Regions from separate parts of the Bradyrhizobium sp. SZCCHNR1051 genome, predicted to be linked through region 1. Evidence: predicted binding sites of a transcription regulator. Region 1 holds the regulator's gene; each other region holds the start of a gene.
What was found. Region 1 encodes PhoB, which activates phosphate uptake and scavenging genes when phosphate is short. Its sites were predicted from a motif close to TGTCATNNANCTGTCAT; they were not measured.

Region 1 (4,227 bases):
TTGGCCAGGCAATGCACTGTCAACAGCCGGGCATCCCCGGTCATGCCGGCGCTGCAATTGCGCTGGCCGGTCGGCGAATAGCGCCGCTCCTGGCCATAGCCGATCTCGGAGATGGTTCCGGCCGTGGTCGCAGCCGCGAGCTCCTCGCGGGTCAGCGCCTTGACCGCCACCGGCTTCGACGGCAGCGCGTCCTTCAGCACGATCAGCGCCCAATCGGCGGGCGAGCGGTCGAGCGACCATCTGTCGTGCCGGGTCGGCACGAAATCGGGCGCCACGATCAGCTTGTCGGCGACCGACGATGCCGCCGGCGTGCCACGGTTCATGCCGGCCAGGAAGCGGACATTGCCGGGGCTGACCTGCGCCACGCCGTTGAACACGCAATGCGCGGCGGTGAGCACGACGCGCGGCGCCACCAGGGTGCCGGTGCACCAGCCGCCGCTCGAGTATTGCGCGACGGTGACGACGCCGATCGACGACGCCGGCCAGGAGGTGGGATCGACGACCTCGCCGATGTGGCGATCGAGCCCGAGCAGTTGCTCCGGACGCGGAGTGGCAATGCCCGCCTCCGCCGATTCCGGTTTCGGCTGCCAGGACGCAATGGCGCTCTGGGCCTGGACGCGCTGCGGCTCGGTCAACCTGACCCGCTGCACGTCGCGGCCGGCCGATCGCACGCCGTTGCGGCCGGCCATCACCAGCCAGGCATAACCCTGCACGACGTCCTGCTTTGCGCCACGGCCGTCGAGCAGCATCAGGCCGAGCATGTATTGCGACTGCGCGAAGCCCTGCGCCGCGGCGCGGCTGAACCAGCGACTGGCTTCGCCGTAATTGCTCGCAACACCCTCGCCATTGACGTAGGCGATGCCGAGATAATGTTGCGCGACGGCTAGCCCCTGATCGGCGGCCTTGCGGTACCAGGCCAGCGCCTCGCTCGGATTACGCGGCACGCCCCAGCCGAACGCCTGCATGAAGCCGACGTCGAACTGCGCCCGCGCATCGCCCTTGGCGGCCAGCGGCAGCAGCCGTCGCATCGCCGCCGCATGCTGCCCGTTGCCTGCCGCCGCGACCGCGTCTTCGAGCTCGGCGGCCGGGGCGCCCGCCAGGCTGCCGAGCAGCATGACAAGAGATATGATGATGGTCTTGATCAAGGGCGTCCGCTGGGACCGAAACATCGTGACGGGCCACGAAGCAGACACGATCAAGACGGCGGCGGCGTGGCGGAAAGCGGACCGCGATCTCCTCAATCGGGCCCGCTCGCGCCTCACACCTGCTTCATCCTCACGCCCGATCGCCCCTTACACCTGCTCGCTCTTGGCGAAGCGATCATCGAGCGCATAACCGGCGCCGCGCACGGTGCGGATCGGGTCCTGCTCGCGGCCGGGATTGAGCAGCTTGCGCAGGCGGCCGATATGGACGTCGACGGTGCGCTCGTCGATGTAGATGTCGCGGCCCCAGACGCTGTCGAGCAGCTGTTCGCGGCTGAACACGCGGCCGGGGTGCTCGAGGAAGAATTCGAGCAGGCGGTATTCGGTCGGGCCGAGATCGATCGGCCGCCCCGAGCGCGCCACGCGGCGCTTCTCGCGGTCGAGCTCGATGTCGCCATAGGACAGCACGGTCGCCAGCCGCTCCGGGCTCGCCCGCCGCAGCAGGCCTTTCACGCGCGCCAGGAGCTCCGGCACCGAGAACGGCTTGACGATGTAGTCGTCGGCACCGGTGGCGAGTCCGCGCACGCGCTCGCTCTCCTCGCCGCGCGCCGTCAGCATGATGATCGGCAGTTGCCGGGTCTCGGAGCGCGCGCGCAGGCGGCGGCACAGCTCGATGCCGGAGAGGCCCGGCAGCATCCAGTCGAGCACGACGAGATCCGGAACGCGCTCCTTCAGCCGCGTGTCAGCCTCATCGCCGCGCGCCACGGTCTCGACCTCGTAGCCTTCGGCCTCGAGGTTGTAGCGCAGCAGCGTCGTCAGCGCCTCCTCGTCCTCCACCACCAGAATTCGGGCGCCCATGTCTGAACCGTCTCTCTTAGTTACCGGGAATCGTCGATGCGAAGCTCGTCATGTCGCCCTTCGGGCGCTTGTCCATGATCTGCTGGCCTTCGATCATATAGAATACAGTCTCGGCGATGTTGGTCGCGTGATCGCCGATGCGCTCGATGTTCTTGGCGCAGAACATCAGGTGGATGCAGAACGAGATGTTGCGCGGATCCTCCATCATGTAGGTCAGGAGTTCGCGGAACAGCGAGGTGCAGATGGCGTCGACTTCCTCGTCGCCCTTCCACACCGTCATCGCCGCCGGCAGGTCATGCGCGGCATAGGCGTCCAGCACCGTCTTGACCTGCGACTGCACCAGATCGGTCATGTGCTCGAGGCCGCGGATCAGCTTCAGCGGATGGAAGTCGCTCTCCAGCGCCGCGACGCGCTTGCCGATGTTCTTGGCGAGGTCGCCGATGCGCTCCAGATCGGTCGCCACGCGCATCGCGCCGACGATCTCGCGCAGGTCGACCGCCATCGGCTGGCGACGGGCGATCGTGAGCACGGCGCGCTCCTCGATGATGCGCTGCAGCTTGTCGACCTCGGCGTCGGTGGCGACCACCTTCTGGCCGAGCGCGATGTCGCGCCGCACCAGCGCATCGACGGAATCGACGATCAGCCGCTCCGCGAGGCCGCCCATCTCCGATACCAGACGGGTGAGGTCCTGCAGATCGCTGTCGAACGCCTTGGCGGTATGTTCACTGGCCATGATGATCTCCTGAAGACAATGTCGTCGGCGTCAGCCGAACCGGCCGGTGATGTAATCCTGGGTCCGCCGATCACTCGGCGAGGTGAAGATCTTGCTGGTGTCGTCGAACTCGATCAGCTCGCCGAGATACATGAAGGCGGTCTTGTCGGAGACGCGCGCCGCCTGCTGCATGTTATGCGTCACGATGGCGATTGTGTAGTTTTCGGCGAGCTCCTGGATCAGCTCCTCGACCTTGGCGGTCGAGATCGGATCGAGCGCCGAGCACGGCTCGTCGAACAAGATCACCTCCGGCCGGACCGCCACGGTGCGCGCGATGCACAGTCGCTGCTGCTGGCCGCCGGACAGCGACAGGCCCGAGGCGTTGAGCTTGTCCTTGACCTCGTTCCACAGCGCACCGCCGCGCAGCGCCTTCTCGACCCGGTCGTCCATCTCCGACTTCGATATCTTCTCATAGAGGCGGATGCCAAAGGCGATGTTCTCGTAGATCGTCATCGGGAACGGCGTCGGCTTCTGGAACACCATGCCGACCCGGGCGCGCAGCAGATTCAGATCGAGCTTGGGATCGAGGATGTTGGTGTTGTCGAGCATCAGCTGCCCGGTCGCCCGCTGGCCCGGATAGAGATCGTACATCCGGTTGAAGATGCGCAGCAGCGTGGACTTGCCGCAGCCGGACGGGCCGATGAACGCGGTGACGCGGTTGGTGCCCAGCGACAGGTTGATGTTCTTCAGCGCGTGATGGTCGCCGTAGTAGAAGTTGAGGTTGCGCGCGGTCACCTTGGCCGGCGCATCCGGAAGCGCCTTGCCGTGAAGAGCGTGATTGGGCTGACTGACGGAGACGGACAGTTCGGTCATTTGGTGTTCCTCTCGGCGCCGAGAATGCGTGCACCGATGTTCAGGGCGAGCACGGCCAGAGTGATGAGAAGGGCTCCGCTCCAGGCCAGTTGCTTCCAGTAGGCATAAGGGCTCTGGACGAAATTGTTGATGGTGACGGGCAGGTTCGCCATCGTCCTGGAAAGGTTGAGGCTCCAGAACTGGTTCGACAGCGCGGTGAACAGCAGAGGCGCGGTCTCGCCGGCGACGCGGGCGGTGGCAAGCAGCACGCCGGTGATGAGGCCCGAGCGCGCCGCCCGATAGGCGATGCGGCGGATCACCAGCGAGCGCGGCAGGCCGAGCGCAGACGCCGCCTCGCGCAGCGGGTTGGGCACGAGCAGCAGCATGTCCTCGGTGGTGCGCAGCACCACCGGGATCACGATGACCGCCAATGCAAGGGAACCCGCGAGTGCCGAGAAGCCGCCCATCGGCACCACGACCGCACCATAGATGAACAGGCCGATGATGATCGAGGGCGCCGACAGCAGGATGTCGTTGATGAAGCGGATCACCGAGGTCAGGCGGTCGTTGCGGCCGTATTCGGCGAGATAGGTGCCGGCGAACAGGCCGAGCGGCGCGCCGATGCCGACGCCGATGATCGTCATGATCAAGGAGCCGACGATG
Region 2 (4,227 bases), on a different contig from region 1:
TGGGGGACGGCTCGCCAGGGATCATCGCGATGAATCCGCTGATCGCGTCCACGATCGGACGGATGGCCGGGACGGCTCGCGGCGTGGCCGCGAACTCAGCACAAGCGGCGCAGAGCGCGGCTTCGCTCTCCGCATCCGCCAGCTCGAACGGAGCCTTCAAGGTCGCGTGAAAGCCGTATTTGCGCGGGTCTGCGGTCAGCTCAGCCCAGTCTGGAACCGTGCGGACGATCTCGCTCGGAAAGCTGCGGTCATCGCCGCTCCACGCGTCGTAACCGAGCAGGCGCGCGCCGAATTCCGCCAGGTCGGCTGTTGCTGGTGGAGCATAGTAGATCGCATAGCGCGGAAATTTGGCCATGGTTCGCTACTCCGCCGCCATGGCACGCGCCGGCCGGGCATTCAGCCGGTCCGTCTCGGTGAGATAGACCAGCCGGCCGGACGCGATCACAGCGACGACGCGGGGGCGCAACGGTACGCGGTCGTCGACCAGAATGATATCGGCGCGGCGGCCCTCGGCGAGCATGCCGCGGTCCGCCAGCCCGGCTGCGCGTGCAGGGCCGCCCGAGATCAGATCCCAGGCGCGCGCCAGCGGAAGAACGCCGTCGGCCGCAAGCCGGTACGCTGCCAGCAGCGGCGCGGGATAGTAGTAGTCGGAGGCCAGCACCGAGCAGAGGCCCTTGGCGATCATGTCGCTGGCCTTCGTCCACCCGGTATGGCTGCCGCCACGGACGACGTTGGGCGCGCCGAATACGATCGCGTCGCCCCCTTGAGCGGCCTCGCGCGCGGTCTCCTCGTTGACCGGAAACTCTGCGATGGTCACCCCCTGGCTGCGAAACGCCTTGCGCATGGCCGGGCTGTCGTCGTCATGCGACAGCATGCGGACACCAGCCTTGCGTGCGATGTCGGCCAGCCGCGCGATTGAAGCCGGAACGGCATCGGCGCGAGAGGCGATGCGCGCAACCAACCGGTCGAACTCCGCGCCGGGCAAGCCGGTGCGGTCGACCATGCGCTGGCGCTTGTGCGGCTTGTCCAGACTCGCCACCGTCGAATCCATGTGGTCGTTGAAGGCGAACAGGTCGACGCGCCGGTCGGCGAGCCACCGCCCGACCTCCTCCTCGTCGTCGAGATTGAAGGTCTCGTGGCGCAGATGGAAGCGCGTGTCGGCCGCGAGCCGCGGGCGCAGCGCTTCGATCGATTCGAGTAGGCGCCGCGCATTGTCGGCGCTGCGCAGGCCCGGCTCCCATGACCAGGTCGTCGCGTGAAAGACCGTGGTGATGCCATTGCTGATGGCCTGGCGGTCGCTGTCGATCAGCGCAACGTCTGTCGGGAAATCGACCCCGGCGCGCGGCATCATCTGGCGCTCGAACGCATCGCCGTGGATGTCGACGATGCCGGGGAGCACGGTGAGCCCCTCCGCATCGAGTTCGAGACCCGACCGGCGTCCCGGTGTCCCGATGCCAGCGATCACGCCGCCGGATATGATCAAGGAAGTGTCTACGAGGTCGGTATCGACGAGGCAGCGGCCCCGCGAGATGGAGATATCGGTCATGGGGCGGCACTCTGCCGCACCGCGACGCGCGCGTCGAGGGCAGCCTCGTATTTGTCGAGAAACGCAGTGATCGCGAGCTTGCGGAAATCCGGCAGCGCCGCGCGCAGCGCCTCGTGATTCCAATCCCACCACGCCAGATCCAGCAGCCGCTGCTCGACCTCGCGCGGAAACCGGCGCTTGATCGGCCGCGCCGGATTGCCGGCGACGATGGTATAGGCCGGAACGTCCTTGGTCACGATGGCTCCGGCCGCCACGACCGCGCCGGTGCCGATATTGCGGCCCGGCAGCACGATCGCGCCATGGCCGATCCAGACATCGTGTCCGATCTGGACATGATGCTCTCTCCGCCAGGCGAAGAACTCCACATCGTCGGGCTCTCCTGGAAAATAGGCGCTGGCGCGATAGGTGAAATGGGCCTGCGTCGCCCGCTGCATCGGGTGGTTGCCCGGATTGATCCGGGTCATCGCCGCGATCGAACAGAACTTCCCGATCGTCGTGTAGGTGATCTGGGAATCGTTGACCACATAGGAGTAGTCGCCCATCGTCACCTCCTGCAGGATGGTGCGGGCGCCGACCTCACAATAGGCGCCAAGCGTCACGTCCTGGAGCTTGGCCGAAGGGTCAACGGTTGGTTCAATTGAAAGCGACTTGCCGGCCATCTCACGTCCTGACTCTACTCTCTACATCTGTGAAGGTGTCGGATCTCCCCTATGACAGGCGCGTGACATCTGCATGACTGCGACCGGCGTGTGGACGAGTGCGGCGCTGCGGTGTCGCTGTCACATAACTGTAGAATCCAGACGCTAGCGATAGGCCAGAGCGAGGCGTCTGGAGAATTCAATGCTGGTGGTGGATGGCCTGACGTGCCGTTTTGGCATGAAAGCCGCAGTCGACAATGCATCCTTCTCAGTTGCACCCGGCAGCTTCGTCGGCGTGATCGGGCGTTCCGGAGCCGGCAAGTCGACCCTGCTGCGGTCCATCAATCGTCTGAGCCCGGTGAGCGGCGGCCGCATCCTCTTCAAGGATCTCGATGTGACGGCGCTGCGCGGCCGCGATCTGCGGCAGTGGCGTGCGCGCTCGGCGATGATCTTCCAGCAGTTCAATCTGGTCGGCCGATTGGACGTGCTGACGAACGTGCTGATGGGGCGACTCGCCGAAATCCCGTCGTGGCGCTCGCTGGCGCAGCTCTGGCCGGCGGAGGATGTCGCCATGGCGCTGTCCGCGCTCGAGCAGTTCGACATGGCCTCCCTCGCAGCGCAGCGCGCCGATCAGCTCTCGGGCGGGCAGCAGCAGCGCGTCGCGATCGCGCGCGCGATGGTGCAGAACCCCGAGATCATTCTCGCAGACGAGCCGATCGCCTCGCTCGATCCCCGTAATACCAAGATCGTGATGGACGCGCTGCTGCGCATCAACAAGCATTTCGGCATCACCGTCGTCTGCAACCTGCATTCGCTCGATCTGGCGCGCAGCTATTGCGATCGCCTGATCGGCATGGCGACCGGACGGATCGTGTTCGACGACGTGCCGTCGGCGCTGACGGCGCAGATCGCACGTGAGCTCTACGATCTCGAGGCGGACGAGGTGATGGGTTCGATCCATCCGGCACCGGCGGCAACGGTGCCGGCACTCGGCGAAGCCGCCGTAGCCTGAGACGCGGATTTCTGCAAGCTCGAGCTTCCGCATGGCGCGGGGGCGAGACCTGTTACTTACTGCAACAAGAGGGCATGTTATGATCAATCGTCGCATCGTTCTGGCGGGCGTCGCTGCGCTGGCTTTCACGGCCTCGGCGTCAGCCGAGGACTGGAAGGCGAAGTATCCTGAGCTGACCTTCGCCGTGGTCCCGGCAGAGAACGCCTCGGGTGTCACCGAGCGCTGGACGCCTTTCGTGAACTATCTCTCGAAAGAGCTGGGCGTGAAGGTGACGCTGCGTATCGCCAACGATTACGCGGCCGTGATCGAAGGCCAGCGCGCCGGCAACATCCACATCGCGAGCTATGGCTCGGCGTCGTTTGCCCGCGCCCGGCTCACCGGCGTCAAGACCGATGCCTTCGCCAACGACATCAACTCCGACGGCAGCACCGGCTACTATTCGGTGTTCTTCGTCAAGGCGAGCAGCCCGTACCGGAAGGTCGAAGACCTCAAGGGCAAGAATCTCGGCCTCGTCGATCCGAACTCAACGTCGGGCAACAACGTGCCCCGCTTCGAGCTCAACAAGATGGGCGTGACCGACGCCGAGACGTATTTTGGCAAGGTTGTCTTCACCGGCAGCCACGAGAACGCGGTGCTGGCCCTGTCTCAGGGGACTGTCGACATCGCGGCCAACCAATGGACGAGCGACAACGATTCGACGTTGGCCCAGATGCTGACCAAGGGCATGCTGAAGAACGCTGACGGTTCGCCGATGAAGAAGGACGACTTCCGCATCATTCACAAGTCGGCGCCGATCATCAACGGCCCCTACGCCTACAACACGGACCTGCCGGACGATCTGAAATCGGCGATCGCCAAGGCCTTCTTCGATGCGCCGATCAAGGACAAGGCCGCCTTCGACCGTCTCTCCGACGGCCAGAAGAAGGGCTTCCACCCTGCCACGACGAAGGACTGGGACGGCACGATCGACCTGATCAAATTCGTCGACAGCCTGCGCAAGAAGGCGTCCTGATCGACGATCCATCGATGGT
Region 3 (4,227 bases), on a different contig from region 1:
GTAGGAGGTGTAGATGACGTGCGAGAGGTCGCCGACCAGCGGCTTCAGCGCCTCGCGCAGCTTGGCAAAGCCCTGCGGCAGGTCGCTCGCCAGCTCGCTGCGCGATTCCTCCACCGAGCCGATCACGCCGGAGCGCTTGAACAGGGTGCGCTCGGTCGGCGTGTCGACGATGACGTCGGCGACGAGGCCGGAGAAGTTGATGTCGTTGGCGCCGATCGACAGCAGAATCAGGTCGAGCTTGCGGTCCGGCTGGCGGCGCTTGGCCGCGGTCAGCGCCTCGCGGAGCTCGCCGAGCTGGCCGTTGACGCCGCCGGCGCAGGTCGCGACCGAGCGGCCGGGCGTGCATTCGCGCGCGCGCTGGCTGCCGAACAGGCCGTCGGCGATGGTGGCGCCGGTGCAGGCGAGCGGCAGGTAGGTGACCGCGACGTGCGGATAGCGCACCGCGAGCGCCAGCGCCGTGCGGGTCTGGTAGCTATAGAGCGAGCGGTGGCAGGCAGCGTTGAGCCAGACCGCGCTGTATTTCTGCCAGTTCTGTAGCGTGTCCGGCGCCTCGCAGGCGCGGCCGCCTTTGAAGCCGGCCCGGCTCGGCCGATAATATTGCGCGGTCGGGCCGCCGAGATAGGAGCGGAAGCAGAAGCCGTCGTCGGCGAGCGCGATCGGGCGGTCCGGATTGCCCTCGCCGGAGGCGATGCTGTCGCCGAGGCCGGCGATCAGGACGTCACGGACCTGGATTCCGGTCGAGACCTGCCGCGTGCCTTCGGGACTCGCGACATCGACGGATGCCACGGTCTGGCGGCCGTAGCGGACGCGCAAATTGACCGGCTCGGCGCAGTCGAAGGTCGAGGTCTGCGGCCCGTCGCCGTCGTCGAACGACCAGGCGCAGGTGGCGCCGACCGGCACCGGGCCGGTCAGGCGCACGGTGACCGGATGGTCGATGGGTGTGAGATAGCTTTCCTTGACGTTGTCGCGCGTGCACGGCTCGTTGACGCGGCCGGCGAGGTCGATGCAGAGCCGGTTGACGACGTTGCGCGCCCAGCCGCGGCCGTCGCTCTGCACTCCCAGCGCCTGCTCGGCGGCGAGGATGGAGCGGTCGCGCGTGCTCTCGGTATGCAGCAGGAAGTCGCGCTCCTCGCGGAAGAGACGGAAGCGGTTGCGCACCTCCCAGCTGATCTGCAGCGGCGCTGCGCCGAACTGCGCGGCCGCCTCGGTGGCGGCGAGAGGGGCGAGCAGGCCGGCCAGGACGCAGGCGGCGAGCAGCGGACGAGGGGGCATTCGGGTCATGCGCAAGGATTCACGTCAGCGATGGGGCGGAAATAAGAGGACCGCACGCGAGTTCAACCGGTCGAGGATCGAACCGTCGCATCGTCCGCGAGAGAATTGCTGCTCAGCGCTGGGAGTGGCGCTTGATGCGCTGGGGAACCGCGGCAGGGGCCGTGGCGGCGGCGCGCTTGGCGGCGACCTCGTCCTCGCAGCCGGCGTTCAGCCGGCGCCGCTCCTGCCACGGCTTGACGACGTTCATCCAGAGCTCCCTGATGCCCATGATCGAGATCGCGATGGCGAAGGGGATCACGAAATAGAGCACGCGGAAGACGAGCAGGGTGGCCAAGAGCTGCTCGCGGCCGAACTGCGGCAGCGCCACCAGCATGGCGGCATCGAACACGCCGATGCTGCCAGGCGCATGGCTGGCAAAGCCGAGCAGGGTGGCGAGGATGAACACCACCGACAGCGACAGGAAGTCGATCGGAGGATCGGCGGGGACGAGCAGGTACATCGCCAGCGCGCAGAAGCCGAGGTCGACGACGCCGATCAGGATCTGCACCAGCGTGAGCTGCGCGGAAGGCAGCACCACCTTCCAGCCGTTCTGGCCGAGCTGCCGGCGGTTCTTGCCGGCGGTCAGCCAGCCGAGATAGGCGAAGATCGCGCCGAGGATGCCGATCGCGATCAACTGGTTCATCGCCGGGGGTAACTGGTCCATCGCGGTGGCGGCCGCCGGATGCAGGGTCATGCCGATGCCGAGTACGAACAGGTTGCCGAGCCAGAAGGTCAGGCCCGACAGGAAGCAGATCTTGGCGACGTCGATCGCGGACAGGCCGTAGTCCGAATAGATCCGGAACCGGATCGCGCCCCCGGTGAAGACGGTGGCGCCGATGTTGTGGCCGATCGAATAGCTGGTGAAGGCGCTCATCGCTGCGATGCGATAGGGGACGTGTTTCTTGCCAATCGTTCGCAGTGCAAAATAGTCATAGAAGGTCAGCGTGCAGAACGCGCCGATCACACACAAGGCCGCGAGCGCGATGTGACCGAGCGGGATTTCGGTGAGCGCCGTCAGGATGACGCCGGCATCGACGCCCTTGAGTGTGCGCACGAGCGTCGTGATCGCGAAGGCGATGATCGCAAGGCTCGCTGCAATCCCCAGCCGCTTCCAGCCGATCCATTTCTTGAAGCCACGCGAGAGCGTGGTCAGCAGGCGCTGCATTCATCCTCCCGGCGGGGCGCTACTAGTTCTTGGAAAAGAGGCGAAACCATTGGTCGATGGAGGCGGGCAATTCGTGACAGCCTGTTCCTTATGCTAAAATGCGCGCCTTGTGCAGTCCTTGACACAGCTCAGCTCCGACCCATGCGGCGCGGGTCTGTCACACTTCAGTCACATGGCTGGCGACCGCCTCAGTTCGGTCCAATTGGTTACGCGCGCGGTTCACGAGCAAACTTGGCCCTCTGCGACCGGTTCCGGCCGGCAGGGCCGGTTGCGCCGGAACAACCGCCGTGGCCGCCGGTTAGCGCCCCGCGGGCACAGCGAACATGGCGACGATCGGTCGGGGAGGGACCTGCCATGTTTCCGAACCAAGAGGACATGAGGCAAATGGGACTGTTCACCAAGGACATCAAGACGATGAACGATCTGTTCGTTCATCAGCTGCAGGACATCTATTACGCCGAGAACCAGCTCGTCAAAGCGCTGCCAAAGATGGCGGACAAGGCGACGGATCGGAAGCTCAAGCAGGGCTTTCTGACCCATCTCGATGAGACGAAGACGCATGTGACGCGTCTCGAGCAGGTGTTCAAGATGCACGGCATCGCGGCCAAGGCGGTCGACTGTCCGGCGATCGACGGCATCATCGAGGAGGCCGAGGAGGTCGCCGGCGAGGTCGACGACAAGGCGGTGCTGGACGCAGCGCTGATCAACGCCGCCCAGGCGGCCGAGCACTACGAGATCACGCGCTACGGCAGTCTGATCGCCTGGGCCAAGCAGCTCGGCCGCAGCGATTGCGCCGCCGTGCTGCAGAAGACGCTCGACGAGGAGAAGGCGACCGACATGAAGCTGACCAAGCTCGCCGAGAGCGGCGTCAACCTGCGCGCCGCGAGCTGATCGCGTCACCAGTCGATGAGACAAAACGCCGCGCGGACATCCCGCGCGGCGTCGTCGCATCCGGATGCCGCGCGTCAGCTCTTACGCAACGCGAAATTGGCGCCGCAGAACGCCATCAGGGCACCGAGGCAGAGCGCGGCGAGGCCGGCCAGCACACCTGAGGCCGACGGCACCGGGCTCGGGCCGGAGATCGCCTGGCCGATGCCGGCCAGCATCAGTACGCCGACCACGACCAGGAAGTTGCGCATCCGCTGCGGGATCTCGCCCGACACCGCGCTGTGCATGATGTTGGCGATGAAATAGCCCGAGGAGAAGCCGACCGTGGCGATCAGCCACCAGGCGATCGCCGATCCCGCCGGCATGAAGGCGCCGCTCTCGGTCTGCCACAGGCCGCCGAGATCGAGCCCGTAGCGGGCGCCGAGCATGTGCACGGCCAGCGCCAGCAGCACGCCGGCGGCCATCGCTCCGGCCAGGATCAGGTGGCGCGGAAAATAGATCGTTTCGCTCATGCTCCGTTTGTAGGATAAGGCGCGCGCCACACGCAACAGGACCGATCCATTTCCCAGGACATCACCACAGAAGGCCATGACGCGATCCGCTACGCCTACAAGGCGTCGTTGATCGGCGCCGCGCAGCAGTTCGAGCCCACGGGGCAGGGCCTGTCGTGGCGGTTCGCCGGCCGCACCGGCCTGTGGCCGTACGCCGACATCGCCGCGATCCGGCTGTCCTACCGGCCGGTGTCGATGCAGGCGAAGCGTTTTCGTGCCGACATCACCCATCGCGATGGCCGCAGGCTGAGCATCATCTCGACTTCCTGGCAGACGGCGGCGCTGATGGCGCCGCAGAGCGAGGCCTATCGT
Region 4 (4,227 bases), on a different contig from region 1:
TCCGATCTCGCCGGCGCGCTGGCCGGCAGCCTCGGCGTGGCGCCGACCGGCAACATCGATCCGGAGCGGCGCTTCCCCTCGATGTTCGAGCCGATCCACGGCTCGGCCTTCGACATCACCGGCAAGGGCATCGCCAACCCGGTCGCAACATTCTGGACCGGCGCGCAGATGCTCGAGCATCTCGGTGAGCGGGACGCGGCCGCGCGGCTGATGGCGGCGGTGGAGAAGGTGTGTGCAGCCGGCATCCTCACGCCCGACGTGGGCGGCAAGGCGACGACCAGGGAGGTGACCGACGCCGTCATCGACGCGATCCACGGCTCCAACGTCTGAGGCGTGCTGTTCTCTTGCACAATTTTGGCGTGTTTCGTGTCGCGCTTGCAATGGACGCTGCGGGGCGTATATCAGCGCTTCCGCTGCGTCCGCGCATGCCAATCACATGCGTGTCATAGAGACGCGAGACACGGCTTAAGGAGAAAGGACCCATCATGCGTCGTCACCGTCGAGCCAAGATCGTTGCGACTGTCGGTCCCGCGAGCAATTCTCCGGAGATGCTGAAAGCGCTGTTCCTCGCCGGTGTGGACACCTTTCGTCTCAACTTCAGCCACGGCACCCAGGCCGATCACGCCAAGGTCCATGCCGCGATCCGCGCGCTCGAGAAGGAAGTGCAGCGGCCGATCGGCATATTGATGGATCTGCAGGGTCCTAAGATTCGCGTCGGCACTCTGCGCGACAAGAAGATCCAGGTCGAAGTCGGCGAGACGATTCGATTTGTCCTCAACGGCACCGAGGGCGACAAGACATCGATTCCGTTGCCGCATCCGGAAATCTTTGCGGCGGTCTCGCCCGGTCACGATCTTCTGATCGATGACGGCCGCGTCCGCGTCCGCGTCACCGGCCTCGGCGACGACTGGATCGAGGCCAAGGTGATCGTCAGCGGCGCGATATCCAATCACAAGGGCGTCAATCTGCCGGGCACCATTCTGGAGCTGTCGCCGCTGACGGCCAAGGACCGCTCCGATCTCGCCTTCGGGCTCGAGCTCGGCGTCGACTGGGTAGCGCTGTCGTTCGTGCAGAAGCCGTCGGACGTGCTTGAGGCGAGGGGCCTCATCAACGGCCGCGCCGGCATCATGTCCAAGATCGAGAAGCCGGCGGCGCTGGAGCGGATCGACGACATCATCCAGTTGTCGGACGCGATCATGGTCGCGCGCGGCGATCTCGGCGTCGAGATTCCCAACGAGGACGTGCCGGGCAAGCAGAAGGAGCTGGTGCGTGCCTGCCGGCTCGCCGTGAAGCCGGTGATCGTCGCGACGCAGATGCTGGATTCGATGGTGGCGACGCCGACGCCGACGCGCGCCGAGGTCTCGGACGTCGCCACTGCGATCTATGACGGCGCCGACGCGGTGATGCTGTCGGCGGAGTCTGCCAGCGGCCGATACCCGCGCGAGGCGGTGGCGATGATGGACAGCATCATCAAGGCCACCGAAGGCCACAAGATGTATCGCTCGATCGTCGAGGCGACGCAGCCGGGCGAGGAGCAGACGCCGCCGCATGCGGTGGCAACCGCGGCGGCCGATCTCGCCTCGGCGATCCACGCCAGGGCGATCGTGGCCTATACGTCGAGCGGAACCTCGGCCTCGCGCGTTGCGCGCAAGCGGCCGAGCCTGCCGATTCTGGCGATCACGCCGAACGAGGACACCTCGCGGCGCATGTGCCTGCTGTGGGGCGCGCACAGCGTGCTGTCGCAGGACGTGCAGAGCTACGAGGAGATGGTCGAGCGCGCGACCTTCTTCGCCGTGCAGGAGGAGTTCGCTGAAGCCGGCGACCTGCTCGTCGTCGTCGCCGGCATCCCGTTCGCGCGGGCCGGCACCACCAACAATCTGCGCGTCGTCACCGTGCCGAGATAGGAGGCTGATTTTCCCTGTTCGCGCCGCCCGCCTGTCGCCTGATTGTCGCACCCCGCTGGTATCGCGGGGCAGTGACGAAGGACGTCGCGAGTCGTCGAACGAGCGGTGTCCGGTAGCGGTCCGGCAGGATGGGTTCTGCTGGTGCGGCGTTTCGTCATCGCGGTGTCATCAGGGACTGTTAGGTGGGCGCGCATGGGACTTGAGACTGCTGGTGAAGAAAGCCCGGCTCGGCGCTTTCGGACGTTGTTCATCTCGGACGTACATCTCGGAGCCCGCGGCTCGCAGGCCAATCTCCTCGTCGATTTCCTGCGCCACCATGATGCAGATACGATCTATCTGGTCGGCGACATCATCGACGGCTGGGCGCTCAAATCGAGCTGGCATTGGCCGCAGTCGCATAACGACCTGGTGCAGAAGATGCTGCGCAAGGCGCGCAAGGGCGCCAAGATCGTCTATGTCCCCGGCAATCACGACGAGTTCCTGCGCGGTTATTACGGCACGCATTTCGGCGGCATCGATGTCGTCGAGAACATCGTCCACACCGGCGCTGACGGCAAACGCTATCTGGTGATCCACGGCGACATCTTTGATCTGGTCGTGCAGAACGCGCGCTGGCTCGCCCATCTCGGCGACAAGGCCTATGACTTCGCGATCCAGATGAATCGTCTGGTCAACTTCTTCCGTCGCATGTTCGGCGTTCCCTATTGGTCGCTGTCGCAATGGGCCAAGCAGAAGGTCAAGAACGCGGTGAACTACATCGGCGCGTTCGAGACGGCGCTGGCCTCCGAGGCGCGAAGGCATGGCGCTGACGGCGTGATCTGCGGCCACATCCATTGCGCTGTCATCCGCGATCAGGACGACATTCGCTACATGAATTGCGGCGACTGGGTCGAGAGCTGCACGGTGCTGGTCGAGCACGAGGACGGCCGCTTCGAGATCCTCACCTGGACCGATCCGCTGCGGCAGCGCGCGCCGGTTCCCCAACTGGCCGCTCGCGCCGCCTGACACCGGCTCCCTTGCCTCTCGGCAATCGGGCGCGGTAAAATAGGGGCATGACAGCTCATTCCCCGATCCTGCCCGTGACCGCCGCCGACATCGATGAGGCGGCACGCGTCCTCGCGCCCGTGGCCGTGCGGACTCCGCTGCTGCCGGCTCCCGTGCTGAGCGAGCAGTTCAAGGCGAACGTCTTCGTGAAGCCGGAGGTGCTGCAGCGGACCGGCTCGTTCAAGTTCCGCGGCGCCTACAACAAACTGGCGTCGATCCCGCAGGCAGCGCGCGGCAACGGCGTCGTCGCATTCTCCTCCGGCAATCATGCGCAGGGCGTCGCCCATGCCGCCACATTGCTGGGCATGGACGCCACGATCGTGATGCCCTCGGATGCGCCGGCGGCCAAGCGCGAGCGCACCAAGGCGTTCGGTGCCGAGGTCGTGCTCTATGATCGCGATCGCGAGGACCGCGAAGCGATCGCGCGCGACATCGCAGCAAAGCGCGGCTCGACGGTGGTGCCGCCCTATGACGATCCCCACGTCATCGCAGGGCAGGGCACCGTCGGCCGCGAGATCGCCGAGGACCTCGCGACGCTCCGCCTGTCGCCGGATCTGGTGATCGTCCCGGCTTCGGGCGGTGGACTGCTTGCCGGCGTCTCGACCGCGGTCAAGGCGCGCTTTCCCAGCACCCAGATGGTCGTGGCTGAGCCCAAGGGCTTTGATGACCATGCGCGCTCGCTGCGGGCCGGCCACCGCGAGGCCCATGATGCGAAGGGGCGCACCATCTGCGACGCGCTGATGGCGGCGATTCCGGGCGAGATCACCTTCGCGATCAACAGCCAACTGCTATCGGCTGCGGTCGAGGCCTCGGATGAGGAGGTGGGGCGCGCGGTCGGCTTTGCCTTCCGGGAGCTGAAGCTCGTCGTCGAGCCCGGTGGTTCGGTCGGGCTTGCGGCATTGCTGGCCGGCCGGCTGGATGTGGCGGGCAAGACGGTGGTGATCGTTTTGTCCGGCGGCAATGTCGATGCTGAGCTCTACGCCAGGCTGATCGCCTGACGATCAAGCCTCAGTGAAAGCTGAGGCCGCCTTTTGCAGATCCCCCACCGCCGATCCGCAGTCCGGACTGCGCGACGTGCGGCGTGCCCCGCGTCGGGCCGCCCTGCATCCCTCCTTGGCCACGCGCTATCGACGGACGCGACGCGTTGATGTTCGGCTTGAACGGACCGGAATTGCCGGGGAAGGGACGCCGGACCTCGCGGGTGTCGAATGGCCGCCCAGGACTGCGCTTCAGTGGATCGCGCTGGATCTTCGCGGCGACGGGCGGATTTGCCGGCGGC

Region 2: the regulator PhoB is predicted to act here: its motif matches at 2,257-2,273, upstream of phnC (phosphonate ABC transporter ATP-binding protein).
Region 3: the regulator PhoB is predicted to act here: its motif matches at 2,632-2,648, upstream of QW868_RS10090 (YbhN family protein).
Region 4: the regulator PhoB is predicted to act here: its motif matches at 2,057-2,073, upstream of QW868_RS10170 (UDP-2,3-diacylglucosamine diphosphatase).

What each region holds. Positions count from the first base shown of each region.
Region 1 covers NZ_JAUEYJ010000017.1:53,967-58,193, forward strand. The annotation lists gene QW868_RS21120 (trypsin-like serine protease) at 1-1,145, opposite strand, end outside; gene phoB (phosphate regulon transcriptional regulator PhoB) at 1,293-2,000, opposite strand; gene phoU (phosphate signaling complex protein PhoU) at 2,017-2,733, opposite strand; gene pstB (phosphate ABC transporter ATP-binding protein PstB) at 2,764-3,585, opposite strand; gene pstA (phosphate ABC transporter permease PstA) at 3,582-4,227, opposite strand, start outside.
Region 2 covers NZ_JAUEYJ010000004.1:27,201-31,427, reverse strand. The annotation lists gene QW868_RS05410 (DUF1045 domain-containing protein) at 1-355, opposite strand, end outside; gene QW868_RS05405 (alpha-D-ribose 1-methylphosphonate 5-triphosphate diphosphatase) at 362-1,546, opposite strand; gene QW868_RS05400 (chloramphenicol acetyltransferase) at 1,543-2,205, opposite strand; gene phnC (phosphonate ABC transporter ATP-binding protein) at 2,387-3,196, shown strand; gene phnD (phosphonate ABC transporter substrate-binding protein) at 3,276-4,208, shown strand.
Region 3 covers NZ_JAUEYJ010000007.1:17,974-22,200, reverse strand. The annotation lists gene QW868_RS10095 (hypothetical protein) at 1-1,281, opposite strand, end outside; gene QW868_RS10090 (YbhN family protein) at 1,385-2,476, opposite strand; gene QW868_RS10085 (ferritin-like domain-containing protein) at 2,861-3,367, shown strand; gene QW868_RS10080 (hypothetical protein) at 3,442-3,876, opposite strand; gene QW868_RS10075 (hypothetical protein) at 3,985-4,227, shown strand, end outside.
Region 4 covers NZ_JAUEYJ010000007.1:41,662-45,888, reverse strand. The annotation lists gene QW868_RS10180 (tartrate dehydrogenase) at 1-330, shown strand, start outside; gene pyk (pyruvate kinase) at 486-1,904, shown strand; gene QW868_RS10170 (UDP-2,3-diacylglucosamine diphosphatase) at 2,097-2,909, shown strand; gene QW868_RS10165 (threonine/serine dehydratase) at 2,957-3,946, shown strand; gene QW868_RS10160 (caspase family protein) at 3,957-4,227, opposite strand, start outside.